Regions from separate parts of the Cupriavidus sp. 10L43_2 genome, predicted to be linked through region 2. Evidence: predicted binding sites of a transcription regulator. Region 2 holds the regulator's gene; each other region holds the start of a gene.
What was found. Region 2 encodes sigma-54, which starts transcription at its own class of promoters, with help from an activator protein. Its sites were predicted from a motif close to TGGCANGNAANCTGCTTT; they were not measured.
Positions count from the first base shown of each region.

Region 1 (6,085 bases), on a different contig from region 2:
ATCAAATCCTGGCATGCCGATAAGGGCTATGGGTTCATCGACATTCATGCGGACCTCAAGGACGTGTTCTGCCATGTCAGCGCATTGCAGACTCGCTCAGTTCACCCGAAGCCGGGTGACCGCGTGAGCTTCGAGCTGGCCAGAGGAAAGGATGGCCGGATGCAGGCGCTCAATGTCGCGATAGCGGGCGCACCAAAATCCGGCGGCGGCGCGGCGAACTGGTTGCCGGCGCTCGTCGGGCTGGCGGCCTTGGCTGCCATGGTCGTTGGTGCGCTCCGTGGCGATCTCCCTCAACAGGCCGGCATCGTCAGCGTTCTGGCCAGCGTCATCGCCTTCCTCACGTACGCGGACGACAAGGCACGGGCAAATCGAAAGGCATGGCGCATTCCTGAGGCAAATTTGCATCTGATTGCACTCTGCGGCGGATGGCCCGGCGCGCTCGCCGCCCAGCACCTCCTTCGGCACAAAAATCGGAAGCAGGCGTTTCAGGTTGTCTTCTGGGGCACCGTGGCCCTGAACATTGGCGCGCTGGTGCTGTGGAAGACGGTCATTGCCAATTGAGGGACTGCTCGCCGAGGCTGTCTATCTAGCTTCCGCACCACCCCCAAACCCCAGCCACACCACATGCCCGCGCACGTCCTCCGGCCAGCCGGCGATCAGTTCGTCCATGCGTTGCCGGTCATCCGCGAACAGCGCGCGGGACGCTTCCTCGAAGCCCGGAAGATCCCCGGCGATGGCGGACATGAAGTGATACGCGCGCTCCCGCGCTACGCGGCGGTTATCGCCATGGGCATTGGCGCGGCGTGCCTCTTCCACGAGCTTGCGCAGCGCCACGGAGGCCCCGCCCGGCTGCTGGGCGAGCCAGTCCCAGTGGCGCGGCAGTAGCGTGACCTCGCGCGCCACGACGCCTAGTTTGGGGCGGCCCCTGCCGCGCGGCGCGTCCGGGGCGTCTTCCTGATCGGCGGCATCGGCACGCCCACCCTCCGGGCTAAAACGGGCGACGATGTCCGCATCGCTGCCGCGTGTGTCGATGTCGATGGTGCGCCCGGTGGCGTTGTCGAACACCAGCACCGGGTCGCTGGTGCCCCCCTCCATCGCCCGCCTGACCGCGAGCGCAACCACGCCGAGCGGGCCGGAGGCGAGGCGACGATGGCCTTCGAAGGCGGTATGGGACGGAAGATGATCGATTGGGCTCATGGTGGCTCCCCGTGATGACGTCCGCAATTTATACCCGGATAAAATTAAAGTCAATATTACCCGGGTATAAATTTACCCTGAGGTGGCGAGGGAATAACAGCAGGGTGTCCTGCGTTTACGGGGCATGCGGCCGCAACCAGGCCGCCACCCTTCACGAGGAGCCCCGTGCCCAGTCATCACCGATCCCCATCACCACCGCTTAGGTTCCTCCTGCCGTTATTGGCCGCCCTTGCGCTGCCCGCCGTCGCCGCCCCGCCCGCCAGCCCTGACAGCGCTGCGTTCCTGTCGGAAAGCGATGCCGCCATGACAAAAATGATGGACGACATGGCGGTCAAGCCCGGCGGCAACGTCGACGAGGACTTCGTCGCGATGATGATTCCCCACCATCAGGGCGCCATCGACATGGCCATGGCCGAGCTGCGCCACGGCAAGAACGAGCAGCTCCGACGCATCGCGCAGGAAATCATCGTCGACCAGTTGCAGGAGATTGCCGCGATGCGGCTCGCGCTCGGACAGCCCCTGCCCCCATCCGCGCCGGCGCCCACCCGCCCCGATCCGGCCCAATCGGCCAGCCAACCCACCACCCCCAGCCATTCCGCTCACGCGCACTGATGCGCCCACGACCATGACAAGACATTCCCTCAGGAACACCCTCTCCCTCATGCTGCTGCTCGGCGCGGCCAGCGCGGTTCTGGCCGGGCAGGCGCCGGGACCGTCGACGGCCCCGGACGTCCCCATCAGCCACCGCGACCGCCTCTATGCCGCCGAGCAGTTCTCCAACACGGTTTCCGTGACGGACCCGGCGGACAACCGGCTGCTGGGCGTCATCCGCCTGGGCGACCCTGCGCCGGGCAACTTCAGCCCGCTGTATCGCGGTCAGGTGCTGGTCCACGGGATGGGCTTCTCGCCGGATCACCGCACGCTTGCCATCGTGTCGATTGGGTCGAACTCGGTGTCGTTCATCGACACGGCTACCAACGCCGTCAAGCACGTCACCTACGTGGGACGGTCGCCGCACGAGGCGTTCTACACGCCGGACGGCAAGGAGGTCTGGGTCACCGTGCGCGGGGAGAACTACATCTCGGTGATCGACGCCGCCACGTTCCAGGAAAAGACCCGCATGACCGTGGCCGACGGCCCGGGCATGCAGATCTTCTCCCCCGATGGCAAGTACGGCTACATCTGCTCGTCGTTCAATCCGGAAACGGCCGTGGTCAGCGTGGCCGACCATCAGATCGTGGGGCGCGTGAAGCAGGAGAGCCCGTTCTGCCCGAACATCGCCGCCACGCCTGACGGCAAGCAGGTCTGGTTCACGCTCAAGGACGTCGGCAAGGCCCAGGTGTTCGAGGCCCGCCCGCCCTTCCGCCTGATCAAGACGCTGGAGACCGGCCCGATCACCAACCACGTGAACTTCGCCCACACGGCGGCGGGCGACTTCGCCTACATCACGGTGGGCGGGCTGAATCAGGTCAAGGTGTTCCGGACCGATGACTTCTCCCAGGTGGCCACGATTCCGGTGGGCAGCCTGCCGCACGGCATCTGGCCCTCGGGCGACGGCACCCGCATCTACGTGGGGCTGGAGAACGCCGACCAGCTGGCCGCCATCGACACCGCCACCAATCGGGTAGTCGCCAACGTGCCGGTCGGGCAGGCGCCGCAGGCCATCGCCTATGTGCCGAACGCCGTGCCCGAGGGCGACGGCACGCAGGGACTCCAGCCGCTGGGGGTGGCCGGGCAGACCACGCAGCTGAAGCTGCATGGCGTCGTGAACGGCAAGCCTGTGGCCACCGACCATGCGCCGACCAGCGTCACGCTGTTCGATCAGGGACTGCTCCAGGTCCTGCAGGCTTCGGCGACCGGGTTGCAGCCGAAGCGCGCCTACGTGCTGGCGCTCGCCACCCGCGCGGACGGCAGCGGCCCGCTGGAGCCGCTCGCCGCCTTCATGTCGAATCCGGCGGGCTCGGCCATCGTCAACGCGATTGGCCCGATCCGGCAGGTGGTGCGGGACGATACGGGGGCCGGCGCGCGCCGCTATCTCGTGATCGCCCCGTCCGAGAACGGCAAACCCGGCGCGCCTGTGCAGGTGCAGGCGCTGTAGCCGGTCCGGGGGGCCGGGAAGGTACGGCGGATGATACAAATGGCACGACATTTGCGTAGTACCTGGCAAATGCGTAGTACCCATCCCGGCCGCGCCCACATTCCCAGCACAATGCCCCTTTCCGCCTCAACCCTCGTCCTTCGGGCCAAGCAGCTCGAAATCGAGGCCGTCCGCCTGATGGCAAGTCGCGTGGAGCTGGCCGACCTGATCGGCCAGCTGATCCACGCCTTGCAGCGTGAACGGGGGGCCAGCAGCATCTTCCTGGCCTCCGGTGGGCAACGGCTGGCGCAGGAGCGCCAGACGGCGATGGGCGAGGCGGTCCACATCGCCTCCCGGCTGGGCGAGCGCTTCGCCAGCCAGCTGGAAGCGGGCCATACCGGCACGGCGTCGATGGTGTCGTTGATGGCCTGGGTGCAGCTCGATCTGGCCACGCTGCCGGCGCTGCGCCAGTCCATCGATCAATGCCAGACCACCGCGCACGACGCCGTGGCGGCGTTCAGCCGCCTGATCGCCGCGCTGCTGGAGCTGATCTTCCATCTGGCCGATGTGGCCATGTATCCGGGCATCGCCCGGCCGCTGGTGGCCTTCGTCTACCTCGTGCAGGGCAAGGAAGCCGCCGGGCAGGAGCGGGCCGTGGGGGCGCAGATGTTCGCCTCCGGCACCTGCGCGGGCACCGCGCCGCAGCGCGTGCAGCAGTTGGTGGAAGCCCAGCAGCGCAGCTTCCAGATGTTCGAGCGCTTCGCCGACCCGTCGCTGCTCGCCGCATGGCGGCAACGGCAGGCCAGCGCCGCGGTCGCCGCGCAGGACGGCATGCGCCGCACGCTGCTGACCACGCCGCCGGGCACGGCGCTGGTGCACGACGACAGCGAGAAGTGGTTCGAAGTCTGCAGCGAGGTCATCACGGGCATGTGGACGCTGGAGATGCAGGTGGTGCAGGACCTGCGCAAGGCCTGCGAGGCGCAGATCCAGCGTTCCCAGGCCGATCTCCAGGATTCGGCCGGGCTGCTGCGCCAGCTACTGGACAACCCGCCGCCCCATACCCATGCCGTCGAGCGCTTTTTCGATGTGGCCGAGCAACCCGCCGCCGCCCCTGTGCTGCCGGGCATGCCCGATGCCGGAAACGGACCCGCCGAGGTGCACGCCACCACCGTCACGTCGCTGGAGCGCCTGCTGCGCCAGCAGTCGGCGCGGCTGGCCCAGACCGAAGTGGAACTCGATGCCGCCCGGCGCGCGCTCAAGGAGCGCAAGGTGATCGAGCGCGCCAAGAACGCGCTGATGACCCGCATGGGGCTCAGCGAGGACGCCGCGTTCCGGGCCTTGCAGAAGGCGTCGATGGACAACAACCGCCGGCTGGCGGACATTGCCGAAGCCACCCTCTCGCTCACCGGCCTCGCCCTGCCCCCACAGGACGACGATCAGCACCAGGATTGAACCCGCCCGGCCGCGCGCACCAAAAGCGGGCAGCCCATGCACTACCAACGCCCCCTAGATCGTCACTTGCCCCAACCCGGCCCAACCCGGCCCCACCCGGCGGCGGGCATGGAACGTGCGTCAGCACTGACATCGGGCTGATGACGGCCCGGCAGTGCATCACCCTGTAAAGCATCAAGGATGACGGCGTCCTGTCACGTGCCGGCCATAGGCCGGGCGGACGGACGCCGTTTGTCTTTTCTGAGCCAAACGAAGGAAACGGAGAGGAATACCCCATGGCCTATCTCGCCCCCACCGAGTTCGTCACCAAGATGGTCGATGCCGGAGAGTCCAAGCTGCTGATGTCCACGCGTGACACGCTGATCCGGTCCTATATGGCCGGCGCCATCCTGGCGCTGGCGGCAGCCTTCGCGGTGTCCATCACTGTCAACACCGGCAACGCGCTGGTTGGCGCGCTGCTGTTCCCGGTTGGCTTCTGCATGCTGTACCTGATGGGCTTCGACCTGCTGACCGGCGTCTTCACGCTCGCGCCGCTGGCCGTGCTGGACCGCCGCCCGGGCGCCACCTGGAGCGGCGTGCTGCGCAACTGGGGCCTGGTGTTCTGTGGCAACCTCGCCGGCGCCGTCACCGTGGCGTTCTTCATGGCCATCATCTTCACCTTCGGCTTCTCCGAAGCCCCGAACGCCATCGGCCAGAAGATCGGCCACATCGGCGAAGGCCGCACCGTGGGCTACGCCGCGCATGGCGCCGCCGGCATGCTGACGCTGTTCATCCGCGCCGTGATGTGCAACTGGATGGTCTCCACCGGCGTGGTGGCGGCCATGATGTCGACCTCGGTGTCCGGCAAGGTCATCGGCATGTGGATGCCCGTGCTCGTGTTCTTCTACATGGGCTTCGAGCACTCCATCGTGAACATGTTCCTGTTCCCGTCGGGCCTGATGCTGGGCGGCAACTTCACCCTCATGGACTACCTGATCTGGAATGAAATCCCGACTGTGCTGGGAAACCTGGTGGGTGGCCTGACCTTCGTGGGCATCACGCTCTACAGCACGCACTACAAGTCGGCCAGCAAGCGCGCGCTGGGCTGATCGGATCACTACCCGGTATCGAGGCGACCGCGCCATGTCCGGCGGGCTCCAGGTCAGCGTTGGCCAACACTCGGACGCTGGCCGGAAGGCGGTCAACCAGGACTTTCATGGCGTGACCCACCCCGCCGGCCACCACCGCGTGACCAAGGGCGTTGCGCTGGCGCTGGCGGACGGCATCAGCACCAGCGCGGTCAGCCAGATCGCCAGCGCCGCCGCCGTCCGCACCTTCCTCGAGGACTACTACTGCACGTCCGAAGCCTGGACGGTGCGG
Region 1 is NZ_JBFTJE010000004.1:252,050-258,134, forward strand. Features, by position in the region: gene AC1DEL_RS07905 (DUF1294 domain-containing protein) at 1-561, shown strand, start outside; gene AC1DEL_RS07910 (DUF2239 family protein) at 583-1,197, opposite strand; gene AC1DEL_RS07915 (DUF305 domain-containing protein) at 1,363-1,809, shown strand; gene AC1DEL_RS07920 (YncE family protein) at 1,823-3,295, shown strand; gene AC1DEL_RS07925 (nitrate- and nitrite sensing domain-containing protein) at 3,473-4,726, shown strand; gene AC1DEL_RS07930 (formate/nitrite transporter family protein) at 5,002-5,814, shown strand; gene AC1DEL_RS07935 (bifunctional protein-serine/threonine kinase/phosphatase) at 5,849-6,085, shown strand, end outside.
Region 1: AC1DEL_RS07925 (nitrate- and nitrite sensing domain-containing protein) is a predicted target of sigma-54. The motif match lies at 3,336-3,353, and genes of this name have one in related genera.

Region 2 (6,085 bases):
AAGATGATCCATTTCGAGGACGACCAGACCTACGAGGTGACCACGCCGGCCATGCGCGCCTACCAGCCGGACCGCCCCCCGGTCACGGTCAACGCGGACCGGGGCGTGATGAACTCGGAGGGCTCGGTCATCGACCTGTACGGCAATGCCTTCCTGGTACGGCAACCCGGCGTGGATCCGTCGAAGGACCCGCGCATGACCGCTGCATCGCAATATTTCCAGTTGCTGGTCAATGACGACATCGTCAAGACCGATAAAGCGGTACAACTCACGCGCGGCCCGTCGGTGATGACGGCCAACGGACTGGTCTTCAACAATGTCACGCGCGAAGTACAATTGCTCGGCAACGTACGCGGCACCATCGTCATGAATCCGCCGTCGGGGCAGGCCCGGACCACGCAGTAAGCACAACAACAAGCACGCCAGGCGCCGGCAACGGATCGCCCGTCATTCTCTCAGCTGACCAACATGACCCCATCCCTGACGACGTTGTCCTGTCGCCGCATCGTGCCCGCCCTGGCGGTGGCAATCGCCGCGCTCGGCGCGACCCTGGCCCAGCCGGCCCTGGCGGAGCGTGCCGACAAGGACAAGCCGCTGGTGCTGGAGGCCAACAACGCCAGCTATGACGACGTGAAGCAGATCTATACGCTGACCGGCAACGTCGTGCTGACCAAGGGCACGATGGTGCTGAAGTCGGACGCCGCGCAGATCCGCACCGACCCCGAGGGCTACCAGTACGCGGTGGCCACGGCCAATCCGGGCCGCCAGGCGTATATCCGCCAGAAGCGCGACGGCGTGGACGAATACATCGACGGCTGGGGCGACCGCATCGAGTACGACGGCAAGCAGGAAATGTCGAAGCTGATCGGTCATGCCCGCGCGGCGCGCATCGCCGGCGCGAAGACCGTCGACGAGATCCGCGGCGCCGTGATCACCTACGACAGCCGCAACGAGTACTACACGGCTGCCGGCGGCGACAACAACACCTCCACCGGCAACCCGTCCGGCCGCGTGCGCGCCGTGCTCTCGCCGCGCGCGGACCCGGCCAGCGGCGCCGCCGCGCCGCCACCGCCGCTGGAACTGAAGCCGGCGCCCGCGCCCGGCAAGCCCTGAACCCCGGACGCGCCCGCCGCGTCACGCATGCATTGACCTGATGAACGACTCCGCCACGCTCGCCCCGAACGCCTCCGCAGCCCCGTCGGCCGCCCGTACCGACAGCAGCACGCTGGTCGTGCGCCACCTGAAGAAGCGCTACGGTTCGCGCACCGTGGTCAAGGACGTCTCGCTGGACGTGAAGAGCGGCGAGGTGGTCGGCCTGCTCGGTCCGAACGGCGCCGGCAAGACCACGTCGTTCTACATGATCGTGGGCCTGGTGGCACTGGATGAGGGCGACATCGTGCTGGACGACCAGCACATCAGCGGCCTGCCGATCCACGAGCGCGCCCGCATGGGCCTGTCCTACCTGCCGCAGGAGGCCTCGGTCTTCCGCAAGCTCAACGTCGAGGAAAACATCCGCGCCGTGCTCGAGTTGCAATTGGAGAAGGGCAAGCCGCTGCCGAAGGCCGAGATCGAACGCCGCCTGGATTCGCTGCTGGATGACCTGCAGATCGCCCATCTGCGCAACAACCCGGCGCTGTCGCTCTCCGGCGGCGAGCGCCGCCGCGTGGAAATTGCCCGGGCGCTGGCCTCCGCGCCGCGCTTCATCCTGCTGGACGAGCCGTTCGCCGGCGTGGACCCCATCGCCGTGGGCGAAATCCAGCGCATCGTGAGCTTCCTGAAGGCGCGCAACATCGGCGTGCTGATCACCGACCACAACGTGCGCGAGACGCTCGGCATCTGCGACCACGCCTACATCATCAGCGAAGGCACGGTGCTGGCCGCCGGCCAGCCTGAGGAAATCATCGCCAACGAGTCCGTGCGACGCGTGTACCTGGGCGAAAATTTCCGCATGTGACCCATCGGCCGCCGCGTGCGGCCGCGCTTCTCCCGGCCTCCACGGCGACAGCCGGGGTCGATCAGGAAGTCAGAGCGATAGGCGATAGCAATTTCCGTTCCATAGTCGGAAGGATGCGCATAGAATAGGTCGCATGAAACCGTCGCTTCAGCTTCGTCTCTCGCAACATCTGGCATTGACCCCGCAGCTGCAACAGTCGATTCGATTGTTGCAGCTCTCGACGCTTGAACTCCAGCAGGAAGTGGAACAGGCGCTGACCGAAAATCCCCTGCTCGAACGCGAAAACGACTGGATCGAAAGCCCGCTGCGGGTAGCCGCCGATGGCTCGGTCAACCTCCAGAGCGCCCCCGCGCCGGCCTCCTCCGAGCCACAGCCCAACGGCGACGCGCGCACCGATGGCGCGTCCGGCGGTGAGGACGACAACTACAACGACAACGGCAGCGAGGACTACGGCAGCGACTGGAGCCTCGACGACTTCGCCCGCCGCCCCCAGGGCGACGAGGACGAAAAGTCGCCGATGCAGTTGCGCGATGCCGAGCCCACGCTGCGCGAGCACCTGATGGGGCAGTTGGCCCCGCTGAAGATCTCGGTGCGCGACAAGGGCCTGGCCATCTTCCTGATCGAATCGCTCGACGATGACGGCTACCTGAGCGCCTCGCTCGAGGAAATCTGCACCGAACTGCCCGAGGAACTCGAATTCGAGATCGACGAAGTCCACGCGATCCTGACCCTGCTGCAGAGCTTCGACCCGCCCGGCGTGGGCGCGCGCAATGCCGCGGAGTGCCTCAGCCTGCAATTGCGTCGCCTGAAGCACTCCCATCGTGAGCTGGCGCTGACCATCGTCAATCATCATCTGGAACTGCTGGCCGTGCGCGACTACACGCGGCTAAAGAAAGCGCTCCAGGTGGACGAAATAGCACTGAAGGCGGCACACGAACTGATTCGCTCGCTGGCGCCGTATCCGGGGCACGCGTTCAACCGTCCCGAGGCCGACTTCGTGGTGCCCGACGTGTTCGTGCGCAAGAGCGGCAGCGGGTGGATCGCGGCGCTCAATCCGGATGTCATGCCACGGCTGCGCATCAACGACATGTATGCGCAGATCCTGCGCGGCGCGAAGGGCGAAACGGGGACGGCAGGCCTGCAGCAGAAGCTTCAGGAGGCGCGGTGGCTTATCAAGAACATCCAGCAACGATTCGATACGATCCTGCGTGTTTCGCAGGCAATTGTGGAACGTCAAAAGAACTTTTTCACGCATGGCGAAATCGCGATGCGCCCCTTGGTTTTGCGGGAAATAGCCGATACACTCGGTTTACATGAGTCGACCATTTCCCGGGTCACCACGAATAAGTACATGGCCACGCCCATGGGTACTTTCGAGTTGAAGTACTTCTTTGGGAGCCACGTCTCTACGGAGACTGGCGGCGCGGCCTCCTCCACGGCAATCCGCGCGCTGATCAAGCAACTGATAGGAGCCGAAGACCCCAGGAATCCTCTTTCCGACAGCCGGATCGCCGAACTGCTGGGTGAGCAAGGCTTCGTGGTCGCACGCCGCACGGTGGCGAAATACCGCGAAGCGCTCAAGATCCCCGCAGTCAATCTCCGCAAGACTTTGTAGCCGAGCCGCAACCGCCTGCCTGGTGCGGCTCTTTCAGAAGGAGAAGCGCTATGAACTTCAAGATCAGTGGACACCACCTCGACATCACGCCCCCGCTGCGTGAGTATGTGGAAACGAAACTGGAGCGAATTGTCAGGCATTTCGATCAGGTCATCGGCGTGAGCGTGCTGCTATCGGTGGACAATCACAAGGAGAAGGACCGGCGCCAGTACGCGGAAATCAATCTGCATCTGAAGGGGAAGGACATCTTCGTCGAAGCGCATCATGAAGATCTGTATGCGGCGATCGACTGTCTGGTCGACAAGCTCGACCGCCAGGTCATCCGCTACAAGGACCGCGTACAGGGCCACGATCGCGAGGCGGTGAAGTACCAGATGGCCGCCCAGCAACTGACGCAGCAGTAGACACCTGCAGGCAACCGAAAACAGAGCGGTTGCCGACCCTGCAGAGGACTGAAAAGAAGAGCTCAAGCCGCGCAATCAGCGCGGCTTTTTTGATGGGCGCGCGCCATGGCGGTGACGGTGCGGGCACCTGGAATGTTTCGTTACCTTATTGCCACGCCGGAGGGCGACCCGGGGCCCCCGTGAGCGGTCAAAATGGGAACAAGTGTTCGCAAGCCGCCCGCCTCGGTGTATGCTCCGCCATACAAATAACGACAGGACGGCCCCGGGACACCCCGGGTGGGCAAGCCGGCCGGCACGTCGTGGCACCGCCGCGACCCCGGCGCTGCATCGCAAAATCGCGGTGGAGCCCTGCTCTATAATGGCCGGACGCTCCAATGCGGGCGTCCCAGACAAGATCTCGGTACCCAAGTTTCGCCCCGAATCCGGCGGGACGGCCTTCGCGCCCCGGCCCGCTAACCTGACTTCTCGCGCATCGCCCATGAATCGTTTGGCCAAATTGCTGCCACCCGGCAACATCCATCTCGACGTCACCGTCACCAGCAAGAAGCGGGTGTTCGAGCAAGCCGGGCTCCTGTTCGAGAACAACCATGGCGTGGCGCGTGCTACCGTGACCGATAACCTGTTCGCGCGCGAATCGCTGGGTTCCACGGGTCTGGGTGCCGGCGTGGCCATTCCGCATGGCCGCATCAAGGGTCTCAAGCAGCCGCTGGCCGGCTTCATGCGCCTGGCCGAGCCCATTCCGTTCGAATCGCCGGACGGCAAGCCGGTGTCGCTGTTGATCTTCCTGCTCGTGCCGGAACAGGCCACGCAACAACATCTGGAAATCCTGTCGGAAATCGCCCAACTGCTCTCGGACCGCGAGATGCGCGAGGGCCTCGCCACACTGCCCACGTCGGAAGCGGTGCATGATCTGCTGACGCAGTGGCACCCCTGACTCCCGCCCCAACGGCCGCCTGAAACGGCCTGTCCGCCCCCGAAAGTCATACGCGCATGGAACTCACCGGCGTCACCTCGCAGTCGATCTTCGACGACAACGCAGCCGACATCAAGCTCTCGTGGGTCGCTGGCCTGGAAGGGGCCGACCGGGCCTTCGACGTGGAATTCGCCCGCGAAGCCACCTCGGCGGCGGACCTCGTCGGCCACTTGAACCTGATCCACCCGAACCGGATCCAGGTGCTCGGCAAGCCGGAAATCCTCTACTACCAGCGCCTCGACGACGAGCCGCGCAAGCGCCAGATGGGCGAGCTGATCCTGCTCGAGCCGCCGTTCCTCGTCGTGGCGGATGGCATGGAGCCGCCGCCAGACCTGGAGCTGCGCTGCACGCGCTCGTCCACGCCGCTGTTCACCACGCCGGTGTCGTCGGCGGCTGTGATCGACCATCTGCGGCTCTACCTGTCGCGCATCTCCGCCCCGCGCGTGACGATGCACGGCGTGTTCCTCGACATCCTCGGCATGGGCGTGCTGATCATGGGCGAGTCCGGCCTGGGCAAGAGCGAACTGGGCCTGGAACTGATCTCGCGCGGCCACGGTCTCGTGGCCGACGATGCGGTGGATTTCGTGCGACTCGGACCCGACTTCATCGAGGGCCGCTGCCCGCCGCTGCTGCAGAACCTGCTGGAAGTGCGCGGCCTGGGCCTGCTCGACATCAAGACGATCTTCGGCGAGACGGCCGTGCGCCGGAAGATGAAGCTCAAGCTCGTGGTGCAGCTCGTGCGCCGCAACGACGGCGAGTTCGAGCGCCTGCCGCTTGACTCGCAATACCTCGATGTCCTGGGCCTGCCAATCCACATGGTGAAGATCCAGGTGGCAGCCGGCCGCAACCTGGCCGTGCTGGTCGAGGCTGCGGTGCGCAATACGATACTGCGCCTGCGCGGCATCGACACCTTGCGCGACTTCATGGACCGTCAGCGCGCCGCCATGCAGGCGGACGTGGTCTCGCGCGGCCAGGGCCGCCTGCTCTGATGCGGTGGCGCGTCAACGCGCCACGGCTCTCCATCGTTTGTGCTGTAATGGGCATCGAGCCAATGGATCGGACCCATTCGTAGTGTTTCCACAGCCAAGGAGAGAAGCATGAAGAAGCTGATCGCGATGTGTTTGCTGGTGACCCCGCTG
Region 2 is NZ_JBFTJE010000026.1:57,996-64,080, reverse strand. Features, by position in the region: gene lptC (LPS export ABC transporter periplasmic protein LptC) at 1-405, shown strand, start outside; gene lptA (lipopolysaccharide transport periplasmic protein LptA) at 469-1,113, shown strand; gene lptB (LPS export ABC transporter ATP-binding protein) at 1,154-1,954, shown strand; gene AC1DEL_RS26170 (RNA polymerase factor sigma-54) at 2,088-3,569, shown strand; gene hpf (ribosome hibernation-promoting factor, HPF/YfiA family) at 3,620-3,973, shown strand; gene AC1DEL_RS26160 (PTS sugar transporter subunit IIA) at 4,452-4,907, shown strand; gene hprK (HPr(Ser) kinase/phosphatase) at 4,964-5,935, shown strand; gene AC1DEL_RS26150 (PsiF family protein) at 6,044-6,085, shown strand, end outside.

Region 3 (6,085 bases), on a different contig from region 2:
TGGGCCAGCACCGCGCGGTACAGCGCCTGCTTGGTGCGGAAGTAGTAGTGCAGGTTCGACTTCGGCACGCCCGCGCGCAGGGCGATGTCGGCCATCGTCGCCCCGGCGAAACCCGCGCGGGCGAACACGTATTCCGCCGCGCGCAGGATCAGCGCCTCGTTCTCCTGTCGAATGCGGCCCGCCGCTTCGCGGGCGGCGGGCGCGACCAGCGCGTCCATTACTTCGTGCCGTAGAGCCGGTCGCCGGCGTCGCCGAGGCCCGGCACGATGTAGCCGTGCTCGTTGAGCTGCTCGTCGATGGCCGCCGTGACGATCGCCACGTCCGGGTGCGCCGCGCGCAGCGCCTGGAGCCCCGGGCGGGAGGCAATCAGGCAGACATACTTCATGGTCGTCACGCCGGCCTCCTTGAGCCGGTTCAGTGCCGCGATGGCGGAGTTGCCCGTGGCCAGCATCGGGTCCACCACGATCACCATGCGCTCGTGGATGTCTTCCGGCATCTTGAAGTAGTACTCGATGGGCTCCAGCGTCTCGGGGTCGCGGTAGAGCCCGATATGGCCGACGCGCGCGGCGGGCAGGAGGTCGAGCATGCCGTCCAGGAAGCCGTTGCCAGCGCGCAGGATCGACACCAGACAGAGCTTCTTGCCCGACAGCACCGGCGACACCATCGGCGCGATCGGCGTCTTGATGGCGATGGTCTCCATCGCCAGGTCGCGCGTGGCCTCGTAGGTCAGCAGCTGGCTGATCTCGCGCACCAGGCGGCGGAAGTTATCGGTAGTCGTTTCCTCGCTGCGCGCGAGCGTGACCTTGTGCTGCACCAGCGGGTGATTGACCACCATCACCATGGCTGACGGCGACGTCTCTGTATCGGCAATGGCTTGCGCGGCCGTAGGCACGGCGGACAGGTCATTCATGGTGCGCTCCTTGGGTCGACTCGCTGGTTTCATCAGGCACGACGGGCCACTGGCCCGCCGCGCCCGGCTGCCTGCAAAAACGTGGGTGGTAAAAGGCTCTCGTCAGAACACCGTGCCGTCGCTCTGGATCGCGAAAGGGGGCGTGCCGCCCGGCCTGCGCTGCGCGGCAATGCGCCGGCCCGCGGCCCAGGTGCCGCCCTCCAGCACCCGCGCCAGCGGAAAATCCTCCTGGGTGACGCCCAGCGCCTGCCGCACCCCTTCGGCCACGAGGTCGAGCCCGGTCACGGTCAGCGCGCGCCATTCCACGATCACCGGCTCATCCACCGTGTGCGTGCCCGCCGCGAAATCGGGGTTGCGCGGCACCATCAGCTCGAAATCGAACAGCAGGCCGCCGTTGCGGTACTCGGGCAGGCCGGTCAGGGCGTCCAGCCCGGTGACGATGAGGCCGGCGTCCTCGAGCGGCTCCAGCAGCGAATAGGTCAGCCACTGGGTGAGCTTGTGAAACGGCACCAGCCCGTCGGGCGCGGCTTCATGGTGCCAGCAGTCGCCCAGCGAGATGCCATCGAGCTGCACGCGGCCCGGCCAGACCGGCCCGAGCGCCACCAGCAGCGTGCGCAGCACGAAGCTGGCCTCGATGCGGCCATCGACGGCATGTTTGGCGAAGTAGTCGTACAGATTGCCGAGCCGGGCCGGCGTGCCGAAGACGGCCGGGGTGGCTTGCACCACCTCCCCCAGCCGGCGCAGCAGGCCGGCGCGGCCTTCCAGCCCCACCAGCGGGTTGTGCGCGGCCACCTGGAAAGCGGTGGCGATGGTCGAGGCGTCCATGCGCGCCAGCCGCTCGCCATCGGCACGCAAGGGGTCGCCATGCTCGGCGGAGAAGCCGCCGCGCGCGAAGAGATCGAAGCTGGCCACGCCGAGCCCCTCGGAGCGGGTCAGCATCAGGTCGCTGGCCGGATCGCGGTAGCGCCAGTCAGCGCCGGCACCGGCATCGAGCAGCACGCTCGGGATGACCAGGTCGATGCCGATGCGCGCGCGTTCCTCGCAATGATYGGCGCCGGACATGCCCGCCCGCTCGCACAGGATCTGCCAGCGGTCGAGCTTTTCCTCGCCCGGACCGCCGCTCTCGAAATGGCGCCAGCGGCTGTGATACGGCACCTTGAGGTCGCGGTAGCGGCGCCGGATGGTGGCCGCCACGTAGTCCGCCACGGCGTGCACCCGGTCTGGATGCCAAGTAAAGAGCGCAGAGTCGCCCGCCGCCACGTATTCCGTCACAATGGCGCACCGGCTGCGCACAGCCTCCGCGCTCAACAGCGCCGAGGCGGGATGGTCCGGCGGCACCGGGGTGTGCCAGCCGCTGCCATCGCCATCGATCCGTGCGTCCTGCCCTCCTTCGGAATGCTGGTTCATTCGTTCAACCCCCTGCCCTTTGCCAGGGCGAGTTCGTCGGCGTCCGGCGGCGTGTACCGCGTGAAGTACCCCGCCGCCACCTTTGCATCGATTTCCACGCGCGCGTCGGCCGGGATCAGCGCCTCGGGAATGGCCACCTGCTCCACCACCTCGATGCCCTGCGCGGTCAGCGCGCCATGTTTCATATTGCTCATGGACGCCCAGCGGTCGATCCGCCGGATGCCCAGCCAGTGGAAGACGTCGGGCATCAGTTCCTGGAACCGCATGTCCTGCACGCCCGCCACGCATTCGGTCCGCGCGAAGTAGGTTTCGGCGCGGTCGCCGCCCACCTGGCGCTTGCGCGCGTTGTAGACCAGGAACTTGGTCACCTCGCCCAACGCGCGGCCCTCCTTTCGGTTATAGACCACCAGGCCTACGCCGCCCTGCTGCGCCATCTCGATACAGACCTCGATGCCGTGCGCCAGATAGGGCCGGCACGTGCAGATGTCGGAGCCGAACACGTCCGAGCCATTGCATTCGTCGTGCACGCGGCAGGCCACGCGGGTCTCCGGCTGGCCCAGCTTGGCCACATCGCCGAAGAAATAGAGCGTCATGCCACCGATGGGGGGGAGGAAGACCTTGAGGTCGGGCCGCGTGACGAGTTCCGGGAACATGCCGCCGGTCTGCTCGAACAGGCTGCGCCGCAGGATGCTTTCCTTGATATTGAAGCGCCGCGCCAGGCCCGGCAGGTACCAGACCGGGTCCACGGCGGCCTTGGTCACGCGCACATCGCCATTGGGATAGAGGATCTCGCCATCGGGCACCAGCCGGCCAGCGGCGATGGCCGCCGTCAGCTCCGGCATATTGATATGGGCGCGCGTGACGGCGATGGTCGGGCGGATGTCCACGCCGGCGGCGATGCGGTCTGCGAAGACGGTGGAGACGAGGTGGCCCCAGGGGTCGAGCGAGACGATCTTGTCCGGATCGCCCCACTGGGCATGGGGCCCGATGGACTCGGCCGGCGCCGTGTCGGTCAGGTCCGGCCGATGCGCGCGCTGCAGGCTGCCCGAGGCCACCGCCAGCGCGCGATAGATCGCATAGGCCCCGGCGTGGGTGCCGATCACGTTGCGGCGCGTGAGGTCCGTGAGGCTGGCGATGACCGGTCCCCGCTCGGCCGCCGTGGGGGCGCCCCAGTGGATCGGCTCGGCCGGCTTGTCGCGGCGCGCGTGCGAGGTCAGGACGATGTGATCGGACATGACAGCCTCTTCCCCGGATGCCCCGGTATCTGGAATCCTGACCAAATGGTCAGGTTTGTATCTCCATACTAGGCAACGTTCGTGCCATCGCCCAAGTGGGGTTGTTACGGTAGGTGTTGCGCCGAACGCACCGTGGCAGTGCGTTGCCCGCGCCAAGGCGAGGCGGTGGGCACCATCAGGGCGATGGGGTCAATTTAGGACTTCGGCTATGTCGAGGTCGACAGGCATTTTCCATACTGGCTGCATCGCGCCCCAGACGGGGCCAGCCACAGCATGGAGAACATCATGAAACTACTATCCGCCTTAGCGGCAGTCGCCGCATCCCTCAGCGTGTTGGCGCCTGTGGCGGCGCATGCCGCGGGGACATCGGCCAGCCCGCTGCCCGCCTCCTGCGTGACGGTGTCGGCGCAGGCCGGCGAGGCCCAGCGGGCACCCGGGCCGCGCGTGCGGTGCGTGCTGCCGTCCGGCAAGGTGTCGGGCATGGTGCCCGTGGGAGGGATGTCGCACGGGGCGCCCGCGGACTGGCGCCGGGTCATCGAGGACCCGGCCGCCCGCAAGGCGCTGGTGCCGACATACAGCTGAGAGCGCTAAGGCGCTAAGGCCAGATCAGGCCTCGGAAGTGACCGACTTGTCACGCGCCGGCCAGATCGCCTCGCGCAACACATGGAGGACATCGACCGATTCCACATAGCGATGGAACACCGCCCCGGCCAGATTGCTGGCGACCCAGGCGGCCCCCATGCCCAGTGCGTTGAGCACGGGCTGCCCCGGCGCCAGGTGCGAGACCGCCGCATTGACCACCAGGCAAACCGGAAAGTGGACCAGGAAGACCGAATAGGAAATCTTGCCGAAATAGGCCGAGAGATCCGCCAGACGGCCGCCGGGCCAGCGCTCCAGCCAGTCCCCGCGCCGGGAGATGGCCAGCAGCAGCGCCGTGGCCAGCGCCACCGCGATGCGCAGCCGGAAGTCCACCACCAGCGCCGCCACGCCCAGCGAGGCCAGCAGGATCAGCGCCATCGGCGAGCGCCCCGGGTTCGACACCCAGTAGGCCAGCGTGCCCATGCCATAGGCACCAAAGAAATAGATCGCCCAGATATCCCAGCTGGCGTCGCGGTTGAACCAGAACAGCGACGCCACGGCCAGCGCACCCACCAGCGCCATGCCCCACGGCAGGCGCCGACGCGGCGCCGCGCGCGCCATCCACAGCACCATCACGAGCAAGGCGAACAGTTGCAGGTCGATGGCGATATACCAGACGCCGGCGGACAGCGCGTCCACATCGAGAATGTTGTGCAGCAGGAGCAGATGCGCGACGAACTGCGCCAAGTGCGGGGCGGCCGGAATGGAGTCATGCGTCATCCAGGTGCGCGCCAGCGCAGCCCCGGCAATCGCCACGAGAATGGCAACGGCAAACGGCACCACCAGCTTCTGATAACGGCGCCAGATGGTCCCCAGCGGATTCGCGGCCGTCAGAATCCCGCCCGGCGCCAGGCTGCGCGCGGCCAGGAAACCACTGACAACAAGAAAGACCTGCACGGCAATGCGCGCATAGTCGGCCAGCCAGCCAATCAGCCCCGGGGCAAGGGCGTGCGCGGCATCGGACATCGGCCCGTAGAAGGCCAGATGGTGCAACACGATCAGCTGTGAGCTGACCGCCTTCAGCGCGTCAATGCACGCCAAACGAGAAGGACGGGTGCCCATTTGTTATGAGAACGATACAAAGGTGCGGGATTGTACCTTGTTGGTGCAGGGACGGATGGGGGTCAAAGGTTACGGATGTAACAAGGATAGGTGGGATGGCGCGCCGGCCACGATGAAAGTCAAACCATGCCCAATTCTTGGGCGCGTCTGATAGACCTCTCAGACAATGCGCGGGTAGAACGTCTGCTGGTTCAACCCTATCGGCTTCTTGGCACGACGCCGACGCCACGGGAAATCATCGAACTTCTGGATCTCGAAGGAACTGCCCGGCGCATCGAAATGAGGAGTTTATGTATTATGCAAAAGACATGGAATTACAGGTTCGTTATTAAAATAATCGCTGGCATCATTCTCGCCTTCATCGTCGTTATTATGCCTGCAGATATCTGGGACGCATGGACTGTCCCTCATGAATACCCCTTTGGAGAGGAAGGCCCAGCCGCTTCGATGTGGGCTTATCGATCCCAGCAGAATTATCTGATATCAAGCATCTCACTCTGGACCACCAGCACCCTCGCCCTCTGGTCCCTGCTTGCCAGGCGCGCCCGAATGCGGACCCGCATCCTGTGCGCGCTCCCCTTTGCCGTGGTCTGGGCGCTGATGGCCTATGACGGCTCCCGGTTGACCTAGCGCGGCCCGTTCCCCAAAACCGGGCATTTGCTTATGACGAGAATATCCTTCCTGCGCCGCAGGCCCGGGGTATACCCTTGCCGCTTTCGTCAGCACCCTCGGATCCCATGTCGCCGTTTGCCTCGTTTTCGTCCCTGCAACGCCTGATTGCCGCTGCTGCCCTGCTCGCCGGGGTAGTGGCGCCTGCTCTCGCCCATGCCGA
Region 3 is NZ_JBFTJE010000020.1:120,506-126,590, forward strand. Features, by position in the region: gene AC1DEL_RS23675 (TetR/AcrR family transcriptional regulator) at 1-218, opposite strand, end outside; gene upp (uracil phosphoribosyltransferase) at 218-910, opposite strand; gene AC1DEL_RS23685 (URC4/urg3 family protein) at 1,013-2,317, opposite strand; gene AC1DEL_RS23690 (GTP cyclohydrolase II) at 2,314-3,552, opposite strand; gene AC1DEL_RS23695 (hypothetical protein) at 3,838-4,134, shown strand; gene AC1DEL_RS23700 (acyltransferase family protein) at 4,159-5,253, opposite strand; gene AC1DEL_RS23705 (hypothetical protein) at 5,380-5,883, shown strand; gene AC1DEL_RS23710 (amino acid ABC transporter substrate-binding protein) at 5,991-6,085, shown strand, end outside.
Region 3: AC1DEL_RS23690 (GTP cyclohydrolase II) is a predicted target of sigma-54. The motif match lies at 3,622-3,639, and genes of this name have one in related genera.